Regions from separate parts of the Bradyrhizobium ottawaense genome, predicted to be linked through region 2. Evidence: riboswitches for the same ligand, from Rfam matches in the RefSeq annotation. Region 2 holds a riboswitch; each other region holds the start of a gene.
The links. A riboswitch is a leader RNA that binds a small molecule or an ion and turns the genes downstream of it on or off. The one in region 2 is predicted to bind cobalamin.
Positions count from the first base shown of each region.

Region 1: another riboswitch for cobalamin. It lies ahead of CIT37_RS35385 (hypothetical protein); the one in region 2 lies ahead of CIT37_RS04600 (ribonucleoside-diphosphate reductase subunit alpha).
Region 3: another riboswitch for cobalamin. It lies ahead of CIT37_RS26630 (energy-coupling factor ABC transporter permease); the one in region 2 lies ahead of CIT37_RS04600 (ribonucleoside-diphosphate reductase subunit alpha).

Region 1 covers NZ_CP029425.2:7,560,352-7,567,958, reverse strand. Annotated here, with positions in the region: partial or broken gene CIT37_RS35415 (IS6 family transposase) at 1-462, shown strand, start outside; gene CIT37_RS35410 (glycoside hydrolase family 12 protein) at 751-1,557, shown strand; partial or broken gene CIT37_RS35405 (IS21 family transposase) at 1,639-1,817, shown strand; partial or broken gene CIT37_RS35400 (hypothetical protein) at 1,881-1,952, shown strand; partial or broken gene CIT37_RS35395 (IS110 family transposase) at 2,013-2,303, shown strand; gene CIT37_RS35390 (class I SAM-dependent methyltransferase) at 2,497-3,912, shown strand; gene CIT37_RS35385 (hypothetical protein) at 4,314-4,760, opposite strand; cobalamin riboswitch at 5,137-5,338, opposite strand; gene CIT37_RS35380 (transposase) at 5,576-5,698, opposite strand; gene CIT37_RS35375 (hypothetical protein) at 6,099-7,196, shown strand; gene CIT37_RS35370 (P-loop NTPase fold protein) at 7,117-7,607, shown strand, end outside.
Region 2 covers NZ_CP029425.2:967,590-975,196, reverse strand. Annotated here, with positions in the region: gene CIT37_RS04615 (outer membrane protein) at 1-344, shown strand, start outside; gene CIT37_RS04610 (hypothetical protein) at 1,089-1,346, opposite strand; gene CIT37_RS04605 (ribonucleotide-diphosphate reductase subunit beta) at 1,634-2,707, opposite strand; gene CIT37_RS04600 (ribonucleoside-diphosphate reductase subunit alpha) at 2,698-4,641, opposite strand; cobalamin riboswitch at 4,746-4,916, opposite strand; partial or broken gene CIT37_RS04595 (transposase) at 5,042-5,188, opposite strand; gene CIT37_RS04590 (GNAT family N-acetyltransferase) at 5,624-6,265, opposite strand; gene CIT37_RS40285 (ATP-binding protein) at 7,534-7,607, opposite strand, start outside.
Region 3 covers NZ_CP029425.2:5,567,396-5,575,002, forward strand. Annotated here, with positions in the region: gene CIT37_RS26615 (histidine phosphatase family protein) at 1-82, shown strand, start outside; gene cobT (nicotinate-nucleotide--dimethylbenzimidazole phosphoribosyltransferase) at 75-1,127, opposite strand; gene cobF (precorrin-6A synthase (deacetylating)) at 1,138-1,887, opposite strand; gene CIT37_RS26630 (energy-coupling factor ABC transporter permease) at 1,934-2,611, opposite strand; cobalamin riboswitch at 2,649-2,867, opposite strand; gene cobA (uroporphyrinogen-III C-methyltransferase) at 2,913-3,644, opposite strand; gene CIT37_RS26640 (cobyrinic acid a,c-diamide synthase CobB) at 3,641-4,951, opposite strand; gene cobM (precorrin-4 C(11)-methyltransferase) at 4,951-5,733, opposite strand; gene CIT37_RS26650 (cobalamin biosynthesis protein) at 5,730-6,098, opposite strand; gene cbiT (precorrin-6Y C5,15-methyltransferase (decarboxylating) subunit CbiT) at 6,095-7,276, opposite strand; gene CIT37_RS26660 (cobalt-precorrin-6A reductase) at 7,287-7,607, shown strand, end outside.

The DNA.
Region 1 (7,607 bases), 2.0 Mb from region 2:
AATGGCTTCGTTCCTGACGTCTTGATCCAGCGCCGAAGAAACTCGCGCGTTGCGCAGCGGCTCATGAAGAAGCTCTTGAAATCCGCCGGCACGCCGCCGCGCGTTATGATCACGGATAAGCTGCGTTCGTACGGCGCTGCGAGGGCGAAGATGGGCTTACACGTCGAACATCGCCAGCACAAAGCTCTCAACAATCGGGCCGAGAATTCTCATCAGCCGACGCGGCGACGCGAGCGGATCATGACGCGCTTCAAATCGTCCCGTCAGGCTCAACGGTTTCTGTCCGTTCACGATCAGGTCGCGAACCTTTTCCACATCCCCTATCCCGGCGCCGCCACCGCCGACTTCCGTCGTGCTTCGCGCGAGCGAGCCTTTGCGACTTGGCGCGAGATCTCCATGACAAGCGCTATCGCCGACTCTCGACCTCTGAGAATCGCCTCCTTCGGCTCGGCGGTCGATTAAGTTGACGATGCCCCCTGATGAGCCAGAGCCTCCCTTCTCGAAAAGCCTGATCAGTCTCAAATTGTCTGACGACGGACAATCGTTGCCACTGTCTCAGCCAGGCTGCTGTCATCCGAAAGACGGCAAATCCGGGCGCGGGTCCACCCTTCTTCCCGAGCTCGTCAGCTTCTCGAAAGCCAACCTTCCTAGCATTCAAGCCCGGTCTCTAGATGCCGATGCCGCCCATGCTGAACTAGGGGGCCCGCTAGTGGATCTGCAGGAGATTTTGTTATCAGAAAGGAGAGCTTTATGGATTCCAATCGGATAAGCGGTGCCGGCGCGCAAGGGTCTCCAACGGGTTACGTCCGGACACAGGAGGATCATGATCTATTTAGGCAGGCCGCGAATGAAGCCCGGTCATTATCATCTGCCGGGCCTGTGTCGGCACAGACGCCGATTTGGCGTTCGAGCGCTCCATACGGAAGCTTTTCACGCGATGGCTACTCTTGGAACAACGACGTATGGGGCCCGCACCCTGGGCCTCAGACGATTTCGGTGAGTGCAGCCAACCGGTGGAGCGTGTGGTCGAACCAGCCCAATACTCCTGGCATCAAGAGCTATCCGCACGTGGCTTTCAATATCGGGAAACCGCTCAGCTCAATCAACACTCTGAGCTCGAGCTTCAATCAGGAAGTTCCCACTGGCGGCGCCTGGGATGTCGCCTACGATATCTGGGACAGCTCAGACCGACATGAGATAATGCTCTGGACAAACTACACCGGAAACTCGGACGGGAGCGGCAACGTTAAGCCCATTTCATATCATTATGCCCCTTCCGGTGCGGCGATTCCGGTCTACAGCAATGTCAATGTAGGCGGGGCGACTTGGAACGTGTTTGAAGGCGAAGGCTCCGATGGTCACAAGGTCATCTCATTGCTGCGCACTTCGAAGACCAACAGCGGGACAGTGGACATCAAGAGTATCCTGCAGTGGATCAAGTCGAAGGGGTACTTTGGCGACATAAACGTCGGTAGCGTCCAATACGGCGTCGAGATTACCTCGTCCCCGGGGGGAAAGAACTTCAATTTCAACAACTGGTCCGTGACTTCGAAGTGAAGTCCGCGCGGGCGGTAAGGTGAGCTGCGCTATGCCAATGAGCCACGCTGACTGACGGCCTTGGCTTGCCGCTCACATCCCGACCGCCACGATCCCGGCCTCAACCGAACCTATGCCGAGATGGCAAGCCATTACGGCACGGCCATCTCGCAGCCCGGCCGCGGCGCCCAAAAGATAAGGCAAAGGTCGAAGTTGCGGTGCAAGTCGCGCAGCGATGGATTTTGGCGCGGCTGCGCAACCAACGCTTCTTTTCGTTGGCGTGACCTGCCACTGAGCATTTCCTCCAGAAGGATTCAGAGTCCGCCCCGAAGAAGGACGGACAGATGAAGCGAGCAAGGTTCACGGAAGAGCAGATTATCGCAGTGTCGAAGGCGCATGAGGCCGGGGCGAAGACGGCCGACCTAGCTCGCAAGCACGGGGTCTCCGAAGCGACGATCTACAATTGGAAGGCCAGCTCGCAATGGTTGGCACGCAAGATCGCCGCGATGGGGCATACCGTCCGCATTATTCCGGCTCAATTCGTCAAGCCTTATGTAAAGTCCAACAAAAGTGACATCATCGATGCCGCAGCGATCGCGGAAGCAGTGACGCGACCAACAATGCGCTTCGTCGAAATACGGTCGCCCGAACACATTGACCTGCAAGCGCTGCATCGTGTTCGCGATAGGATGATTTCGCAACGGACGTGCCTCATAAATCAGATGCGCGCTTTTTGCCTTGAATATGGGATCGCTACTCGACTCGGGAAGCGTCCGAGGGAGGGTGTTTCCTCCCTTCGGCCATCACCTTATCCGTTGACCGTCGGCTACTTTTCTGACTCAATCAAGCCGTTTATGGACCGGTCTTAACAACCTCGGGGGCGGCATGGATTCGATCCTTCGCGTTCTGATGCCCTTCTTCGGGCCGAAGAACTATTCTGAGATGCTCTAGAAGAACGCTTTGGCGGATTTCTGGCTGACCTTAGCCTGCTCGTTCCTGGTGAGGTACGATCCTTGGATTAACGGTCTTTTCTTGCGAGTTGAGCATCTGCCCGGCGTCAAGGAATTCGCCACGGCTATTAAAGCTCCTGAGGTGAACGTGGGCGGCTTCGCGCTTGCTTTGCTGGTGCTCATCTTCAGCAGGGTCACCCGATTCCATGATCGGATTTCGGACATATTTAAGATCAGGGCGAGGTTCGACCGCGCTAACATCCTTCTCCCTCTGGCTGTCATGTCGGGTGCGCAGATGTCGGCCCGTCAGGTGGCAAATCTCAAACGCGACCGCCATCCCCTCGTGAGAGCGACGTTCTACAAATACGCGTCCAGCCGAAGCGAACATCCGCTCGTCGACAAGCACGACATCGAAAGCGCATTGGAGGCTTGGCACATATTGGGTTGCCTTGGAGTGGCTCTTCATACTCACAGGCTTCGCGGTCTTATCCGCCTTCGCCAGGGCAGCTTGGTTTCTGATCATTTTTTGGACCGCCTCGATGGCCGCGCTTCTATTTATGCATCTTCGGTATGGATTGCTGGAACGAAGGGCGGATCCCCAGATCCAACAGATAGCCGGGAATGCCGAGGCAAGTGCAGGCAACCGCCAAGCATTCACAGAGGCGGCCATCTGATGTGGTACAAGATCGGGAAGGATATCATCGTCCGGAGCGAAAACGCAGCCAAGCCGGAAACACAGAGTTGGGCCTATCTTAAGAAGCTGATCTCGCGTCTCGAGCCAATTCATTCCAGCTTCGACTTTGGCTGCGGCAAACTGCGTTACGAACGGGCAATAGCCAAAACCACCGGCGAACTTGCGTTGGTGGATTCGGAAGTGCAGCTTTCAAGGGGTCAAATGATCCGCGGTCGTTCGACCACCATCCGCGATTACGTCGGCAAATCAAATCACGTCCACGCCCTCACCGTGGGTCAGTTTGCCTCCCATGACCGGAGATACGACCGCGGCTTCTGCATAAACGTTCTTTCTGTGATCCCATCGGCAAGCGTGAGACTTGGCATCGTTCAACTGATGAGAGCTAAGCTAAAGCCAAACGGCACTTGCTTGTTTGTGACGCTCTATCGCAATTCTGATTTTACAAGGATGCAGAATCTCCCGAATTGTCAACCATACGGCAACGGCTTCCTCATGGACTCGCTTAGGGGCCATTCCTTCTACGGCCTCATCCCGCCGGACGATCTCGCCGGATTGGTTAAGCGTGCAGGCTTCTCGGTCGAGTCGATCGTGCTGGATGAAGGCTCCGCATACCTGTGGGCCCGAACTCCGGACGGGCGACCTGGACCGATCAATTTCGAAATCCGTGAAACTGCGGAGAACTTTCAGATTCGATCTCAGCCAAGCGTGAGCAACCGCAGCTCGGCAAGGTAGACCAGGCCGGCAGAGACGGCGCTTGGATCCTGAGCAGCAGCCGCGGGGGCTCAAGTCACATCGACGACCTGTCCCGCTTAGGTTCGTCTGCTTCCGATAGTCGGCGATCTGCTGTCTGTAGTGGCCGATGCTCGGCGCATCCGGAGCCACGTCGCTCTTCCAATCGACGACCGCGTCGATGGCGCCGGCCTCGTCGAACGCGATCGCGTCAACCTGTCCGGAGAGCAGGACCTTGCCGCCTTCGTGAGTCTGGCTTCCGAACAACGGGAGCTCGGGGGCGAGACGCGGTCGCGGCGTCACGACGTCCGGAAGAGCGAGCGTCCGCAGCACCGTGGCGGTCAGTTCGACGGCGCTGATGCCCATCTTCGGATCCTCCGCCGGTTCGTGCCCCATCTGCCGGATCAGTTCCGCAGCCCGCGTTTCAAGTCCGCCCTGGCGTCGCAGGCTTCTCCGGTCAGCACCTCCTCGATTAGCTTGTGAAGGATGGTGCCACGCGTCGAACTTCTGAGAACGGCAGCAGGCTCCGCAGCGCCGGTTTCCGGAATTTCCCCGCTTTCGATCTTCGCTTCTGGCTCGTCCACCTGATCAAGTTCGCTCCGGCTCGGGCGACGCCAGATCACGGTCTTGCGCACATCGAAGATAGCGGTCGCCTCGGCGGCGAAGGTCTCGCGGGTCTGCCCGTTCTCTAGCGGCGTGACGTTCCTTTCCTTCGCGGTGCCGACGTCGTTCGGGTTGATCGCCGGGAGACCAGCCAGGCCCAAATCGACGAGCTTTGCCCAGCACTTGTCCGACAGGTCGGCGGAGTGCCTAGGCAGGATCAGCAGGTCGCGCGCCCGGGTCGCGGCCACGTACCAGAGGCGTACGCGCTCGCGCCGCTGCTGCTGCCGCGGTGACGGTGTTGCCCCACGGATTGGCCGAGGAGACAATCACGGATTGAGCAGTTGCGGAGGCTGTGCGGACGCCGATCCCGCTGCGGCGATCGAGGCCAGCACGATTCCTAGCGTCAATGCTGACCCGGACAGCCAGCGCTGTTTGAGCAGGATTGAAGTTGACGCCGAAACTCGCGCCGGCACGGCTACTACGTTTGAAATGAAAACGGTGATGACCACGGGCGAAACAAAAAGCCGTCACGCACATTCGCCGTGAGCGGCAGCCGTTCGCCCCGAATGCGGCAGATCTCGATCGGCTTTGCAACGTCTTGGAGCACCCCGCCCCTGCGTCAGTCCATGACCACGACCGGCAGCAAGGTTTCCTGGCTCGCGGGTTGACGCCTCCGACCACCTTCCCAGGTTCGAACGAACGAACCCAATGGCCCAACTGTCGTCGGCTCGCCGCTTACAGTTGCGGGGGCAGCTTCGGCCTTGTCCGTGAGGACGCACCGTATTCCCTTGATACGCCTTTCGGCGCTACCGATAACCAGACTGAAGGCCCCTCATAACCGAGTCAAGCAAGGGGCGTGAATCGAGTGCTGAGTGACACAACATGTGACAGTTTAGCCCGTCCTATTCGTGAGAGTGCGTTTTTCTAGTCCGATTGATGTGGCCGCACATCTGCTCTGACGAGGCGCACAGGATTGCCTTCGGCTTTTCACCGCCTGACGACCCGTACTTTGCAACGCGCTTGAGGGATAAGTTGGGCGAACGGGGGGCGGACGCCCCGCCGGTCAAGGACTGAGCGGCAGCAGCGCGCCGGGCAAGCCGCGGATCAGGTCGGCTTCGGGACATGCCGCGGCGAACGCAAGGCGAATGCGGCTCGTGGTCTCGACCACACGGGCAGCGAGTTTCAAGAGACTCCGCCTCGACGGCATTTGCGATGTTCGTTTCGATCTTCTCTAGCAAGATCGACCTGATCTGAGGATCGAGGGGCGACTCCGACGTCGAAAGCCCAGCCAAATGTCCCAGCTCTTTGATGCGGCCGTGATGGCCGGCTCGGGTGCCGTTTACATGTCTCAACCGTTCGCACAGTGTATCGAAGCCGGCTTGTCCGCCTATGATCGCCCTGCCTGTCGTGCTGAGCATGTCCGGTGTTAGCCCTGCGAGGTACTTCACGCTGACCCTGAACCGCGCGTCGCGATCTGCAAGGCAGAACGCCATTGCGACGATGGCGTCGAACAGCGCGGAATTCGAGAGGTCATGGTACTCCGCGGGGAGAAGCTTGCGCGCAGCCTGCTTACGGCTAGGGTCAGGGTGAACGAGACCAACCACGAAGTCGAAGGCTTCTTCGTCGGGAATCTCGACGAGAGATTGCTCGAAATCGCGCAAGTCGACGGTCGGAAGGAGCAGATGCGCCAACAGCTTCAGGCCGAACGGCAGCAATTGCTCCAGCAACTTGCTGGATCGGCGGGAGATGTCCGGCGCGCGGAGGATGAGGCACGGCTGTTCGAAGCCATGTTCGCGCAATTCCAGGCCATCCGCGACTCTGGCCTGACCTGCTTTGGATGCGGCGAGGAATTGGCTGCTTTCGATCGCAAGCTGGCGGAAATCGGCAAAAATATCGAAGACGCCAAGCGGAATCGCGATCCCAAGCTCGTTGCCGATCTGGAGCGCCTAGCCGCGGAGGTCAAGACGGCAAACCGGCTCAAGACCGAGACACAGGATGCGTCGACCCGGGCACACAGCGCGAAAGACAGGGCCGAGGGCGCGTATGAAGACTACATGAAGAACAATCGTGAAGTCCTGGCGGTGGCACGTCGCGCCCGCGCGCGCCAGCTGCTGGACGGATTCCCGCAATCGAGGGAGATGAGCGACTACCGGTCGAAGGTGGCCGAAATGGCGGCTCAGTCCTTGTCGGACCGCATCGCTGGGCTGACGGCGGACCGTGAAAACCGTTCTACCAACCGGCGCTCCACCCTGATGAGGGAAATGACGGGCGCCGTGAACAAGCACGGGCAGGACTTCTATCTCGTGCCGCCGTTCACCGCCGAGGAGGCGACGCCGTCGGCCGTCGAGCAGTGGGCGGTCGCCGAAAAGGACCGATTGGATGGGCATGAATTGGTCCAGTACGCGGAGCAGTGTCGGAACGCTGAGACGGAGATGACCTCGGCATTCCGGGACGACCTTCTCCATCGGCTCGACGATGCCTTCACCGGCATCAAGTCCACCCTGAACGAGCTCAACCGCCACCTGAAGGACCGCCAGTTCCACGGGCGCGACTACTACTCGTTCAAGGCGCTCGAGGCCCCGACCCACGTCGCGCGCCGCCCTAATGGACGTCATTGCGGACAAGCTTGCGAACGAGGCCGAAAGCCGCGAGACAGCGCTCGAAAAGGTTGCCGCTCTTGCTAAGCGGGTGAAGTGGCTGCGGGTGGCGAAGCTCGCAACGACGTCGGCGGCTTCGATCTATTTCGGCGTTCCGCCGGTCGGGGCCGCCGGCGAGTTCTTCGAACTCGGCAGAAAGATGTGGAGCGAGGGCTTCGGGAAGAGCGATGCCGATGCGGCGAAGAAGGCCGTCGGCGATGCCGTCAAGGAAGGCGGCGAGCTTCTAAAACCGAAGGAGGAAACGTCTCCTCCGAAGGAAATTCAGGCTCTGCGCGACACGCTCGAGCAAACCCTTGAAGAACTCGGTATCACGCTTGTCGTGTTGATCGACGATCTCGACCGCTGCCTGCCCGAGACAACGATCTCGACGCTCGAAGCCATCCGCCTCTTCCTATTCCTCAAGAACACCGCCTTCGTCATCGCTGCGGACAACGACAT
Region 2 (7,607 bases):
ATAACGTGCTGCTCTATGTAAGAGGTGGGGCTGCAGTCGTCCGTGACAAATACCGGGTCTCCGATTTTGCGACCGGGCTCACTATCGACAACGGCAGCGAAACTCGTTGGGGCGGCACGGTAGGGGCGGGCCTTGAATTTGGCTTTGCTCCGAACTGGTCCATCGGCGTTGAATACGACCACCTGTTCATGGGTCGTCGGGATGTGGATTTCTTTTTTTCACCCGGACTCGTGGGTGTTCCGGTGGGCACTTTTGCAGGGACTGCCCGTATCGGTCAGGACGTCGATATCGGCTTGGTCCGTGTGAACTACCGGTGGGGTGGCGTGATCGCCACGACCTATTGATCGATCTTCGCCAAAATGGCGCGGGTTCGCACCAATATCCTGAGCCGCATCGCGGCATAGAAACCTTGGCAACAGGGACTCGCATCAATAGCGCTATCGGCTTCTTGTCGGTACATCGGCTCGAGCTGGTTAGGCGTGGTTCAAAGGAATCTGGCTGATCTGGTTATGACGCAGCGCCACGGCGAGATCGCGGCGAACTCAAGCGTGCTGCCGTGGTCGAACGCCAGCCGCTTAGTGGCTGGCTGCGCCGATTTCCCGGCCCCGTGCCTCCACCTGCATCACCGTCGGCTTTCCGGCCGTCGGAGAATGATGAGGCAAAAAATAGTTTTGTCGACCGTCGTAGTTAACCCGGCCCTCGCTTAGGGAGACACAGGTCATCGATTACAATCGTTCCGGTCGGCCGCAGCACGCTCATCGCACAGGCAGCGCACTGAAATGCGAGCCGAGGTGCGAGCCGGGCGCACCTTCGTGCTACGACTTGGTCGACCAGGTCGAGGCCGCACTGGCCACCTCGGACGAAAGGCCGACGAGCGGTCGAAGCGGCGCTCGTGCGAGGGTGGGACATAACGTCGACGACGTGATGGCTTGCGTCATCGTCGCTGCCGATCTCTGCGCCCGATCAGCCTGCCGAACCCCCGCTGGCGCGGATCAATTGGGAGCGCCTCGGAGAGCGGATGCAAAATCTCGAGAGGTGGATCGGCAGCGCTGAAGCGGAACTCTTGTGTTAGGACAGAAACGCGGCTGTCATCCGAGCCGCATTGCCAGCGTCTGCTCGTAGTAGATCACCTCCGCGAAGCCACGGCCGAGGAAGACCGCCAGTGGGTCGGCGACGAAATCAAACGCGAAGGGGGATGAAGAACAAATCGGTTTGCCTGATCCGACCGGGCTGCAATGAAGATGACCCCCTTTGACAGGGTTGCCCCTCTTTACAACTTCCGATTGCGTGATAGTAATCCCCTCTAGCCCTAAGAGGGGGGCGGCCGTGGCGATCATCGAGAACATTCGTCTGCTCAAGGGCGTAGCCGTGTTGCGCTGATTGACTTCATGAAGGTGGTTGACGAGACCCACCTCACCGACCTGCGGAAATACTGTAAACCCTAGCCGCCATCAGCAATGGAGCGCATGTACCGGCTTAACCCAACAAACCATCTGTGTGTCCGGCTTTGTCGCGCTGCAATCAAGACGCCACGATGAGGAGGTCCGGTTCTATGCCTTTGTCATGCTGGCGGGTGACGGCGACGACTATCGGCGCCTGCCGCTGTCAATGCCGCTAGCATGAATAAAATGGGCTAGATACGGCCGAAAGTCGCCCACACCCCGTCTTCGCCGTCCCAGCTGCCGCGGCTCGCCGCCTTGGAGTACTCCGTGGCGCGCTGCTCGAAGAAATTGGCGTGCTCGACGCCATTGAGAATCTCGACGAGCCACGGCAGCGGATGCGCCTTGAGCTGGGTGAACCCGCCCTCCTTCGCCTCGAAGAAGCCGAAGACCGGGGCAATCCGGAGTTGGGCCAGTCGCCAGTCGGCGACGTAGCGGACGTAGGCGTGGATATGCTCAGGCAGCATCCCCTCGATCTTGCCAAGGCCGAAGGCGAGCTCGACGAAGTTCTCCTCCAGCTTCACCATGGTCTTGGCTACGTCGACAATGTCGTCGCGGACGGGGCGCGTCACCGCGCCGGTTTCGCGGTGCCATTCGTGAAATAGCTTGATGATGCCCTCGCAGTGGAGACTCTCGTCGCGCACTGACCAGCTTACGATCTGTCCCATGCCGTTCATTTTGTTGTGGCGTGGGAAGTTGAGCAGCATGGCGAAGCTGGCGAACAAGGCCATGCCTTCGGTGAAGGCGCCGAACATCGCCAGGGTACGGGCGACATCCGCCACGCTGTCGACGCCGAACTCGTGCATGTAGTCCGCCTTGGCGCGCATCTGCGCATAGCCGCGGAATGCCTCGAACTCGGTCTTAGGCATACCGAGCGTCTTGAGTAGCAGGGCATAGGCGTCGATATGAACCGTCTCCATGTTAGTGAAAGCGGCCATCATCATCTGGACGGTGAGTGGCTGGAAGATCGGAATGTACCGCTTGAAATAGTTGTCGCCGACCTCGATGTCCGACTGAGTGAAGAAACGGAAGATCTGGGTGAGCAGCGCGCGCTCGCTGTCGGTGACGCGGCCCGAAGCCCAGTCGTTGAGGTCGGCGCCGAGCGGCACCTCCTCGCCCATCCAGTGGGTCTGCTGCTGGCGCTTCCAGAACTCGTAAGCCCAGGCATAGCGATCGACGTCGTAGCTGCCGGTCGAGTCAAGGAGGCCGACGCGTCCCTTGCCGATCAACGTGCGCGGATCGGCGCGCGATAGATCGATCACTGACATGCGAGGCACTCCTCATAGTCGGTGCGCTGCCGCGCCGGCTGCTGCGTCGGCGTTGCATCCCCGGCAATCTTGCCGGCGAACGCCGCGCGCGAGATCGACTTTGATCGACAGTAGTAGAGGCTCTTCACCCCACGCTTCCACGCCGTCCAGTGCAGCATGTGGAGGTCCCACTTATCGACGTCGGCCGGCAGATAGAGGTTGATCGACTGGCTCTGGCAAATCAACGCGGCGCGGTCGGCGGCAAGCTCGACGATCCAGCGCTGGTCGATCTCGAAGGCGGTGCGAAAGATCGCTTTCTCGTGCTCCGACAGGACGTCGAGATGGGCGACCGATCCGTCGTGCGCGATGATCGACTCCCAGGTCGCCGAGGTGTCGGCGCCTTTCGCGGCCAGCACCTTAGCGAGGTGCGGATTGCGCACCGAGATGGCGCCGGATAGCGTCTTGTGGGTGTAGATGTTGGCCGGGATCGGCTCAGTGCAGGCGCTGGTGCCCCCGCAGATGATGCTGATCGAGGCGGTCGGCGCGATTGCGATCTTGTGGCTGAAGCGCGCCATCACGCCGCGTTCCAGGGCATCCGGGCACGGGCCACGCTCGCGAGCGAGCGCCACGGATGCGGCGTCGGCTTCGCGACGGAGTTTTCGGAACATGTTCAGATTGAATGACTTGGCCAAGGTACCCTCCATTGGAATGCCCTTGGCCTGGAGAAACGAGTGGAAGCCCATGACGCCGAGGCCAACGGAGCGCTCGCGCAGGGCGGCGTAGCGGGCACGCTTCATTCCGTCCGGCGCCACCGTGATGAAGTGCGTGAGCACGTTGTCTAGGAAGCGCATGACGTCCTCTATGAAGCCGGGCTCCTCATTCCACTGGTCCCAGGTCTCGAGGTTGAGCGACGACAGGCAGCAAACCGCGGTGCGCTCCTCGCCGCGATGATCGATGCCGGTCGACAGGGTAATCTCGCTGCACAGGTTGGAGGTCGAGACCTCGAGGCCGAGCTCGCGCTGGTGCTTGGGGAGCGCACGGTTCACGGTGTCGATGAACAAGAGATAAGGCTCGCCGGTCTGCAGCCGGTTCTCAAGGATGCGTTGCCACAGCTGGCGGGCGTCGATCTCGCGGACGACCTCGTTAGTCTTCGGGCTGCGCAGAGCGAATGCGGTGCCGGCGCCCACGGCACACATGAACTCGTCGGTGACGTTGATGCCGTGATGTAGGTTGAGGCTCTTGCGGTTGAAGTCACCAGACGCCTTGCGGATCTCGAGGAACTCCTCGATCTCGGGATGGTGGATATCGAGATAGACCGCCGCCGAGCCGCGCCGCAACGAGCCCTGGCTGATCGCCAGCGTGAGGCCGTCCGTGACGTGGATGAACGGGATGATGCCCGAGGTGACGCCGCCCCTCGCCTTCTCGCCGATTGAGCGAACATTACCCCAGTAGGTGCCGATGCCGCCGCCATTGGAAGCAAGCCAGACGTTCTCGTTCCAGGTGCCGACGATGCCTTCGAGCGAGTCCGACACTGAGTTAAGGAAGCACGAGATCGGAAGGCCGCGCGTCGTGCCGCCGTTGGAGAGCACCGGTGTGGCCGGCATGAACCACAGCCGAGACATCGCATCATATAGACGTTGGGCATGCGCAACATTGTCCGCGAAGGCGCAAGACACTCGGGCGAACATGTCCTGGAGGCCTTCGCCGGCGAGCAGATAGCGGTCGGTCAGCGTCAGCCTACCAAACGAGGTCAGCAGGTCGTCGCGCGACCGATCGAGCGAAAGGTCAGACGGAGTTGGCGATCGCGCGGGGGGCCTCGGCAGGGGAGCCGGCAATGCTGGGGGCTGCACAAGACACAGTTCAGGTGTGGTAGGCTTTGCCTGCGCTGAGGGCTGCCGCACACTCGGCAGCTCAATGAGATGACCATACTGATCGAAATCGTAAGACGCCGACATCGGCAACCCCGTGATATTTGGGGGCTGGGACCGTGCGGACGACTTGCGAGGGGACCGGGCAAATGTCCCCGGCTGCAAGCGACCCACCGGGCACCCCGCCCGAGGACATGGGTTCTGTCGCGGTAGGTTTCCTGGCTCGCGGGTCGCTGCGGCTGTCGGCCTTCCCAGCGCTGTCGCGCTAATGCCTCGGAATAGCCGCTGCCGACACAATGGGTTCCCCCCTAACACCGTGCCACCATATATGCGAATTTAAAACCACTACGACACCACATATAGAAGCCTTTGCCCAGACTCGTCAAGACGGCACAGTCAAGTTAACCAGTTGGAGCAGCCCCGAGGTCGAGGTTCGAAATTCGCCGAGCGCCTGTCCTGAGAGCCTCACTCAAAAAACATAGATGTCTCAAGGCCTGGCCAATCGGCGAGTTAGGAGCCTCAGATGGGCGACGAGCGGCCAGGCGAGCTCGGTAGCGGCGGAACCTTCGAAGTCTTTGCAGAGATGCCCACATCTGCCGAGCCACGCAAAGGTGCGCTCGACGACCCAGCGCCTGCGATCGGCCAAGATGTGCTCAAACCTTTGGAAGTGGCGTCGCAAATTCTCCAACAGGGGAACAGCAACCCTGGACATCCTGAATGTTGGCATCGATCGGTTCGCGGTCCGCGAATTGAGTTGGGCCGGATCGGGTTTCGGTAGCCATACGCGTCTCGCCATTCATCGCTTTCTGTGGCCTTAGATCAAAAATTGTCTGGAGCCCGACCGCAAATCGATGCAGCCGCCCGTGGCAATATCCCAGCTTAGTGGATTTGACCCCGCCAGCTCTCACATCAGACGTGCCAACTTTGCCGAAGAGACGATTGGTATGCTTTTCGCAGGCCCGGCGAGCCGCCTCACGTGCTCAGTTGTCTGGCCGCGAACATAAGCCGTCCTGACCGAACGCGGTCATGTCAGGTTATTGGCAATCAATCCTAACGGGATGAGGCGGAGCTATGCTTGAGTCTGGGTGACGAGCCGATCCGGCGGCGCGGCCTTGCTGGGTCGGAATGAAGCCGTTCGCAACATTGGCGTGAGCGGCGGCGAAGAACCGTGTTGTATCTCACCAACGACCTTGAAGCCGTGACGTTGGTAAAAGGGAATGTTTTCAGGGTTCGAACTTTCGAGGTAGGCAACAATGCCGTCCTCATCGCATCGTTGAAGGGCGTAGTTCATCAGCAACGTGCCAAGCCCTTTTCCGACCCAGTTCGGATCGACGGCAATGAGTGGCAGATACCAATGTGGCTCGTGGGGACGATGTTCGGCCATTCTCCGCCGCAAGTGTGCCATATCCTCGGTAATCTCCGGGCGCAGGGATAGCGCCATGATTGCATCCAATGCCTCCTCATCTTGCTGCACGTTGGGAGGCAGCCACAGGGCCGCGCCACGAATCTCTCCCGCGACGTAGGCTGTGCCATGTGCAAATGCTCGGCCCCCACAGGCGTCAATGAACTGAGGCATGCTTCTAAGGTATTGCCTTGGGTCAGGCCAGCTCCAACGCATCAACGGATCCGCGGCAAAGCCGAGCACAATTGTCCAGACAGTGCTTGCACGAATGTTTGCGTTCGCAGATCTGATATCTGATTCTTCTGTCATGAAGTCGTTTCGGGGCTCTGTTTTGGCATTGGCCTTCCAAGGAGGAGCATGGCATCGACACATCTGACGGTGAGCGGAATGGATGCACCGACGGGGACTCGCCGGGTGCATTTGGTTTCCCTTCCGAGATCTCCGCCTGTCTCAGACGGCTGACTTTGACGGCCACTTCGGACGAAGGCTCCTTGGTAGGCAATGCTTGGATCTACATATTCCTGGCGGGCTTCTGCGCTTCCACGCCCTATCTGGAACCCGCCCCGCCCTTCCCAAGGAAGCTCCGACGTTCTCAAGGTCGACACGGTTCGGCAGCCTGCAACCGTCCGCGAAGGGAATGACATGAGGACGCCTTTGATATTGCAAGTGCGAAGAAGTCAGGGCATGGCGAACATCGGGCGATGGCTGCCTGAACCGGGCTCCGGCACGAGCAAACAGCCAGCCAAGTGTCGCGCGTCGAGGTCCAGACTAGGCAAGGAATCATCACCTCGTCTCGTATTGAGCGGTTCTCGTAAGTTTCTTGGTCAAAACACATGCTAAGTGCGAAACCTCCATTGCCAACGTCGTGTCCGCGGTCACCGGCAGAGAGAGCTTTCGTCTGCGAGACTCATATGCGTAGTACAGCGGCTTTCCAATTATCGCATGTTGTCCGCGCTCCTTGATGTTCTTGTCTCGGCGCATCATCGCCGCGATTCGCGATTGTCGGATCAAGGCAACGGGACTGGATACCACGACGCTGCCGCCGTCGACCTACTGAACAACGCAACTTGGGATCGCGCGAGAGCTTTCGTGCATTGATTGATCGTCAGGCGTGTCGATCGCTCGCACAACGGCGTTAGCTCTATCGAGCGAAAACGTTGCTGTCGTGCCCTCGTCGTACTTGACGCCCAGGTCAGTTGTATCCGCCGCGATCCTTGCCATAGTGGGAAAGACAGCAGGCTGACGTAGTTGCGTGAGTAACTCTCGTAAAAGAGGTTTTTGGCCACAAGCGTTGATGGCTTCGTAGGACTTGTTCCAACTCACTCCCTGATCGGAACGGTTTGGAAGATTTCTTGGCGCTGGTATGCTTGCCACACCAGGTCCGAGATCCACGTGGTGAGTCATGTTGTTTCGTTCTGTCTTGGAAAACTGTAGTCGTCGGGGCAGCATATCAGAAGGCAATGTAGCGAAGACCTCCCCAGAATAGGTAGGGATCTATCCGCCCTTGATGCTGAGTTGGCCCGGGTTCAACCTTGAGCATAGTCTGTCGAACGCCATCCGGAACTGCCCCCTTTTCGTCATGAAGAACTGCCCCCACCATCGGACGTTTGATGGTCGCTTCCGCCGGTGACGGGACGGAGGGAGGCGGAGC
Region 3 (7,607 bases), 4.0 Mb from region 2:
GGTCGATCCGCTGTCGCTGACCCGGATCGATCGCCTCCTGAGCGGCTGGCGCGTCGTCTCCGTCAATCAGCGGATCAGTTAGGACGATCCGGCACATTGGCCTGCGCAAACGTCGCCATGCCGTTGTGGAGGCTGCAGGCGAGGCGCACCAGCGGCAGCGCGATGGCGGCGCCCGATCCCTCGCCGAGCCGGAGATCGAGGCTGATCAACGGCTGCACGTTCAGCGCGCGCAGCACCAGCCGATGCCCTTGCTCCGCCGATTGATGCGACGGCAGCAGGAACGGCTGGCACGACGGATTGAGACGTGCCGCCGCCAGCGCCGCCACCGATACGATGAAGCCATCGATCAATACAGGGATGCGGCGCTGCGCGGCCGCGATGATCGCACCTGAGATCGCCGCGATCTCCAGGCCGCCAACGGCGCATAGGATTTTTTCCGGCGAAGCGCCGCCAACGCCGTGACGCGCGATCGCAGCATCAATCACACGGGACTTGTGCGCGCGCCCCGCCGCATCGATCCCGGTGCCGCTCCCCGCAATCTCTTCGGCGCTGATGCCGAGCAGGCCCGCCGCGATTGCCGCCGAGGTCGTGGTGTTGCCGATCCCCATCTCGCCGAAGATCAGGAGATCAGGCTGATGGGCAGCCGCACGTGCGACGGCGCGCTGGCCGGCCTCGAACGCATACCCCAGCTCGGCGGGTGCGAGAGCGGCTTCGACGCTGAAATCGCGTGTGCCGTGGCGCGGCTTGTCGGTGACGATTCCTGCCATCTCGTCCTGCGCCAGCGTGCCGGCGTCGACCACCTCCAGGCTCGAGCCAAGCTCGCGCGCCAGCACCGAGATCGCGGCGCCGCCGGCGGCGAAATTCGCCATCATCGCGATAGTCACGGCTTGCGGATAGGCCGATACGCCCTGCGCGACGATGCCGTGGTCGCCGGCGAAGATGATGATCGGCACCCGTGCGGCACGCGGCTGTTCGGTCGCCTGCAGGCCCGCAAGCTCGATTGCGAGCTGCTCGAGCCGGCCGAGCGCGCCGGTCGGTTTTGTCAGTTGCGCCTGCCGCGCAATCGCCGCCTCGCGATGGGCCGCGGAGACATCGGGGCAGTTCTGGGGGACCCATTCGGGGAGCATGCTGCCTCGCTTAACGTGCGCGCTTGAGAATGTAGCTGTCCATGATCCAGCCGTGCCGCTCGCGCGCTTCCTGCCGCGCCGCGACGATGCGCGGGCCAACCTCGGCGAGCGCGCCGGACATGATGATCTGGTCGGGCATGCCGAGATAGGCGCCCCACCAGATCTGCAAGCCCCGCTGATCGAGCGATTGAAACGCCGTGCCGCCGTCGAGCATCACCACCACGGTATCGACATCTTGCGGCCAGCCGCCTTCGCGCAAGCGCCGCCCCGTCGTGACCAGAAAAGGCTCGCCGATGTCGTTGAGCGGCAGCGCATGCGCCGCGCACAGCGCCTGGATCGAGGTGATACCGGGCACGACCTCGATCGTCGGCAACGGATTGAGCCGTCGTGCAATGCGCAGCGAGGAGTCATAGAGCGAGGGATCGCCCCAGATCAGCAGCGCAACCTTGCCTTCGCCTTCGAGATGGTTTGCGATCGCTTTCGACCAGGCCGCGGCAACCGCATCATGCCAATCGTCCACGCCCTTGCGATAGTCAGCTTCACCAGCGTCGCGCACGGGAAGGTCGAATTCGGCAATGATTGTCTTGTCGCTGGTGAGCACGTCCGCGCAGATCGTCCGCCTGAGATCGGCGAGATCGGACTTTGCCGCCCCCTTGCGCGGAATCAGGACGAGATCGGCGGCGTTGATCGCCTGAACAGCGGCGCGCGTGAGCTGGTCGGGATCGCCGCAACCGATGCCTATCAGGGAGAGTGTGAGCATCGCGAACGCGACGGGCGGCCCTGCTGGCCGCCCGTTCGCTTGTCTCTCAGGCCGCGTTGTGCAGGCGCGGGGTGACGAGGCCGGGCGCGGTGACGCCGCGCAGCGACTTCGCCAGTGCCAGCACCGCGAGATCGGCGAGCGGCTCGATCACGATGACGAGCGCATAGGACGCCGCGAACGTCGCGATGTTGGCGAGGTTGCTCATCGCAAAGCCCGAGCCATAGAGCGCCCAGAACGCCACCCAGGCGATCACGCCGGCCTGGTAGGTCGTCGAGAGCGCCAACGCCTGCCGATACTTCAAATCGACATAGGCGGTGTTGCGCGAGATGATCCGTGTGGCGATCGCCTGGATCGCGAACAGCGGCACCAGCAGCGTGGTGACGTTCATGCCGTATTGCGGGATGTCGGCCGGCTCGAAGAACACGCCCTGGAGCAGCAGACCGAAGGCAAGGCCGAACGCCGCCGGCGCCGCGCCGAACAGCAGGAACAGTGTCGAGCCGAGAATGAAGTGCACCTCGGAGACGCCGACCGGGAAGTGCGGCAGGATCTCGAAGAAAGTGAAGACGAGGACTGTGGTGGCCAGCGTCCGCGCCGCGAACGACGTGATGCCCTGCTCACGCACGGTCTCGACCGCGAGCTTCAGCGCAACGCCGCCTGCGGCGATGCCGGTTGCGTAACTCAACACGAGCTTGGCGCCCGTCACGACCCCGGGTTCGATATGCATGGCTCAGTTCCTTCCTGCCGTCACACCCGACGGCCTTGGCCTCAAAACGTGCAGGGCCGGTCTCCTGGCTCGCGGTTCCCCGGGATTTCCGGCCTTCCCGGACCTTGCGGCCCAGTGGCTGATCGGAGTCCCTCACCGCTTACAGTCGCGGGGGCGGCTGGGGTTTTGGGCGCCGCAACTGGGTCCGCCCACCCCCATTCCCGATTATGCTCCGGCGCTTTGCGCCGCGTCGAGCACCATGCCTCTCTTGTGTGCCCCTTTCGCTGAGCCTGCGTCAAGGGGCGAAGGGCGGCCAAGGCCGTCATGTGGGATAATCCCCCGCCAGCGCCCCAAACAGGATCACGGCGGCCGTCGAGGCGGCCCCGCCGCGCGCAAGCTGCTCGGCAAGCTCGGCGATGGTGGTGCGGACCAGCCGTTCGTCGGGGCGTCCGAGGGATTCGGCGAACAGCGCGGGGGTATCCGCAGCGAGCCCGTGCGCGATCAACTTTGCGGCAAGCGCCGGAAAGGTGCGCCGGCCCATATAGACCACGGTCGTCGCTTCCGGGTCGGCCAGTGCCCCCCAGTTCAGGTTAGGCGGCAACGCGCCGGTGACATCAGCCCCGGTCACGAACTGCACCCGGCGCGAGGTATGGCGCCGGGTCAGGGGAATGCCGGCTTGCGCCGCGGCAACGCAGGCCGATGTCACGCCGGGAACGATCTCGTAGCCGATGCCGGCCTCACGCAGCGTCTCAAGTTCTTCCTCGAGCCGGCCGAAAATGCCGGCGTCGCCCGACTTGAGCCGCACCACGCGTGCGCCTGTCGCCGCATAGTCGACCAGCAGGCGGTTGACGTGGTGCTGCTTGGTCGAGGGACGCCCTGCCCGTTTCCCCACCGCGACGAGATTGGCGCCTGGCCGGGCGAGATCGAGGATCGCGCCAGAGGCAAGATCGTCATAGAGCACGACGTCGGCTTCGCGCAGCCGCGCGGCGCCCTTGAGCGTGAGAAGCTCGGGGTCGCCGGGCCCGGCGGAGATGAAGGAGACGAATCCGCTCACCGGTCCTCCGCGATCAGATGAAAGAAGGTGCCGGTGGCGTGGCCGCGCTGCGAGCCGGTCTCGGCGATGACTGCGCCAGTCGCATCATGCACGACCGCCAGCGGCGTATCAGGCTGGGCAAGAATGGTCGAATAGTGGAATTCGTGGCCGCGCAGGCGCGCGCCGGAGCGATGTCCCGGCATCGGCGCGGCGAGTTCGGCCAGACGATAACCGAGATGCATGCGGCGTTTGGCAAAGCTCGTCTCCAGGCCAAGCAGGCCTGTCATCTCGTGGCGGATTCCGTCCGCATCGGTCAAAGCGGTTCCCAGCACCATATAGCCCCCGCATTCGCCGTGCACCGGCCGCGTTTCGGCGAAGGCGCGCAGGCCGCTGCGAAAACGCGCATTGGCCGCGATCTTGCCGGCATGCAACTCGGGATAACCGCCGGGCAGCCAGCACACATCGGCGCTCGCGTCAGGCGCTTCATCGGAGAGCGGCGAGAATGTCGAGATCTCCGCGCCCGCCCGGCGCCAGGCTTCCAGCATATGCGGATAGACGAAGGAGAACGCCGCATCGCGGGCCAGCGCGATGCGCTGCCCCGGCGGTGTCACGTTCAGCCCATTCGCGGCAGGTTGCGGCGACCAGCTGGCAGCCGATCGCAGCACCGCATCGAGATCGACATGCTCGGCGACGAAGCGCGCGGCCTCGTCGATCAGCTTGCCGATCTCGCCCTGCTCTTCGGCCTGCACCAGGCCGAGATGTCGCTTCGGCAGGCTGATCTCGGCATGACGCGGCAGCGCGCCGAACACGGCAATGCCGGAATCGTTGAGCGCACGCCGCACGAGGTCTTCGTGGCGCGGGCTGGCAACGCGGTTGAGCACGACGCCCGCAAGGCGCACACCGGGGCGATAATCGCGAAGTCCCGCGGCGATCGCCGCCGCGGTCTGCGCCTGACCGGAAGGATCGATCACCAGCACCACCGGCCAGCCCAGCATCTCCGCAATGTCGGCGGTGGCACCGGTGCCGGAGACACCGCGCGCGGCGACGCCGTCGAACAGGCCCATCGATCCCTCGGCGAGCACGACATCGGCGTCCGCGCCGCGGCTGACGAGATGGGCGATGCCCCCGCGGTCCATCGCCCAGCTATCGACGTTGACGGAAGCGCGCCCCGTGGCGGCGGCGTGGAAGGCGGGATCGATGTAATCGGGACCGCTCTTGAAGCACTGCACGTTCAATCCGCGATTGCGCCAGGCGCGCGCGAGCGCCAGCGTCAGCGTGGTCTTGCCGACGCCGGAAGCCGGCGCGGAGATGACGAAGCCTGCCGCCATCACGAGGCCTCCGGAAAGCGTGGCTCGGCACCGACAGGCCGATAGCGACGATCGTAGTCGGCGGCATAGAGGCGGCTCTCGTCGAAATCCGCAGCGCCAAGCGTTCTGCCGACCAGAATGATCGCGGTGCGCTCCATCTCGGTGCCGACGGCAGCATCGAGCGTAGCAAGCGTGGCGCGGACGATGCGCTGGTCCGGCCAGCTCGCGCGCCAGACGATGGCGACCGGGCAATCCGCGCCATAACGCGGCGCGAGCTCGGCGACGACCTTGTCGAGCAGATGGATCGACAGATGGATCGCAAGCACCGCACCGGTCGCGGCGAATGCGGCGAGCTTCTCGCGCTCGGGCATCGCACTGGCGCGGCCGGGCGTGCGCGTCAGCACCACCGTCTGGGCGAGACCGGGCAGCGTCAGCTCAGCCTCCAGAGCGGCGGCGGCGGCGGAGAAGGACGGCACGCCAGGCGTCACGGTGAAAGGGATACCGAGTGCGCGCAGGCGGCGGAGCTGCTCGCCCATCGCCGACCAGATCGAGAGATCGCCGGAATGCAGGCGAGCGACGTCCTTGCCTTCGGCATGCGCGGCGGCGATCTCCGCGATGATCTCGTCGAGCGATAGCGGCGCGGTATTGACGATGCGCGCGCCCGGCGGGCAATGCGCCAGCACGCCTTCGGGGACCAGTGAGCCCGCATAGAGGCAGACCGGACAGGCCGCGATCAGGTCGCGGCCGCGCAACGTCAGCAAATCGGGCGCGCCCGGCCCTGCCCCGATGAAATGCACCGTCATGCGCCGTCTCCTTCCGCGATCGCGGCGGTCGCAGTGCGATCCCGCGAGACAACGCGTGTCGAGATCAGCCGTGCACGCGGCCCCGCCGCAGCGAGAGCTGCTGCTTCGGCGACCGATCCGATGCCGAACTTCTCCATCACGAGATTGGACCGGGTCGGCGTGGCTATCCTCGCCAACATGTCGGCCGGAACAGCCTTGATCGGCACGCCGCACTCAAGCGCGAGCTGCTTCAACGGCTCCGCGTCGGCCTTGTCGCTGACAGTTGCCATCGCAGTGAGGCCTTCGGGATCACCCGCAGCCAGCAGCGCTTCGCGCAGCGAAGCGAGAGTGACATCTCTCCTGAACCCAAACCCGGCCACCTTCATCGGACCGTACTCCACTGCACCACCGGCCGTGCCGCCTCCCAGGACCGATAACGGCCGAGCGGGCCAGCATAAGCGATGTCGACCCGCATCAGCTCGCCGCCGTGGCGCTGGTGCAGATCGCCGAGCAACGCTTCCGTCTCCAATGTGACCGAATGTGCAACCAGCCGTGTGCCCGGTGCAAGCCGCGACCAGATTGCATCGAACATCGCGATGTCGAGACCGCCGCCGATGAAGACCGCATCCGGTGCGTCCAGCGCAGCGAGCACTTCAGGCGCTTTCCCCGTCACAATGGTGATCCGGTGCACGAGCCCGAACGCAGCGGCATTCTTGCGGATATTCGCGACGCGATCCTCGCGCGGCTCGATTGCGGTCGCCGTCCCGCCGCACAGCGCCCACTCGACCGAGATCGACCCCGAACCGGCGCCGATATCCCACAGCCGTTCGCCCGGACGCGGCGCCAGCGCCGAGAGCGCGAGCGCACGCACCGGCCGCTTGGTGATCTGGCCGTCATGGACGAACAGATCGTCAGGACGCCCCGAGGCGTGGGGCATACCATGCGTGCCCTTCGCCTCAACGGCGACGGTGATCAGGTTTCCAGCGGGATCACCGGCGAAACCGTCGGCGCGATGTTCTTGGATGCTTTCGCGCGGACCACCGAGTGCGGCGAGCGTCCAGAAGGCCGAGGCGCCCCATCCGCGCTCGCTCAACCATTTTGCGAGATCGCTTGCCGCTTTCCCATCGCGCACGAGGCAGATGATGCGCGCCCCTCGCGCCAGATGCGGAACGAGACGTTCGAACGGTGCGGCGTGAAGCCCGAGGCAGACGGCGGATTCGAGCCGCCAGCCCAGCCGTGCGGCCGCAAGCGAGAAGGTCGACGGAGCGGAATGCGCGGTCCACTCGCCGGTCTGCAGCTTCTCGGCGAGACCAGCACCTGCGCCATGCCAGAACGGATCGCCGGAAGCGAGCACCACTGTCGGCCGGCCGCGGCTGCTCAGAACGACGTCGGCGTCGAACGGCACCGGCCACGGACGGCCGCGGCTGCCGACGCCGGCAAGCGCGAGATGCCGTGCACCACCGAAGACGGTTTCGGCCTCATTGAGCGCCTTTCGGCTTGCTTCGGACAGCCCGGCAAGGCCATCTTCGCCGATACCGATGATGGTCAGCCAGGGATCAGCCAAGGAATCAGCCATGACGCGCGCCCTCATTCTGGGCGGAACTGCCGATGCGAGCCTGCTCGCCGCGGCGATCGCGCGCGCAGGCATCGAGGCCATCTATTCCTATGGCGGCCGCACCCGCGCGCCTGCGGATCAGCCGCTGCCGACCCGCATCGGCGGCTTCGGCGGCGTGAGCGGGCTTGCCGACACCATCCGCAGCGAAGGCATTACGCATGTGATCGACGCGACGCATCCTTTCGCTGCGGAGATGAGCCGCAATGCGGTCGAGGCGTGCGCGGAAACCGATACGCCGCTGATCGCGCTGGAGCGCGCGCCTTGGACCGGGATGTCCGGC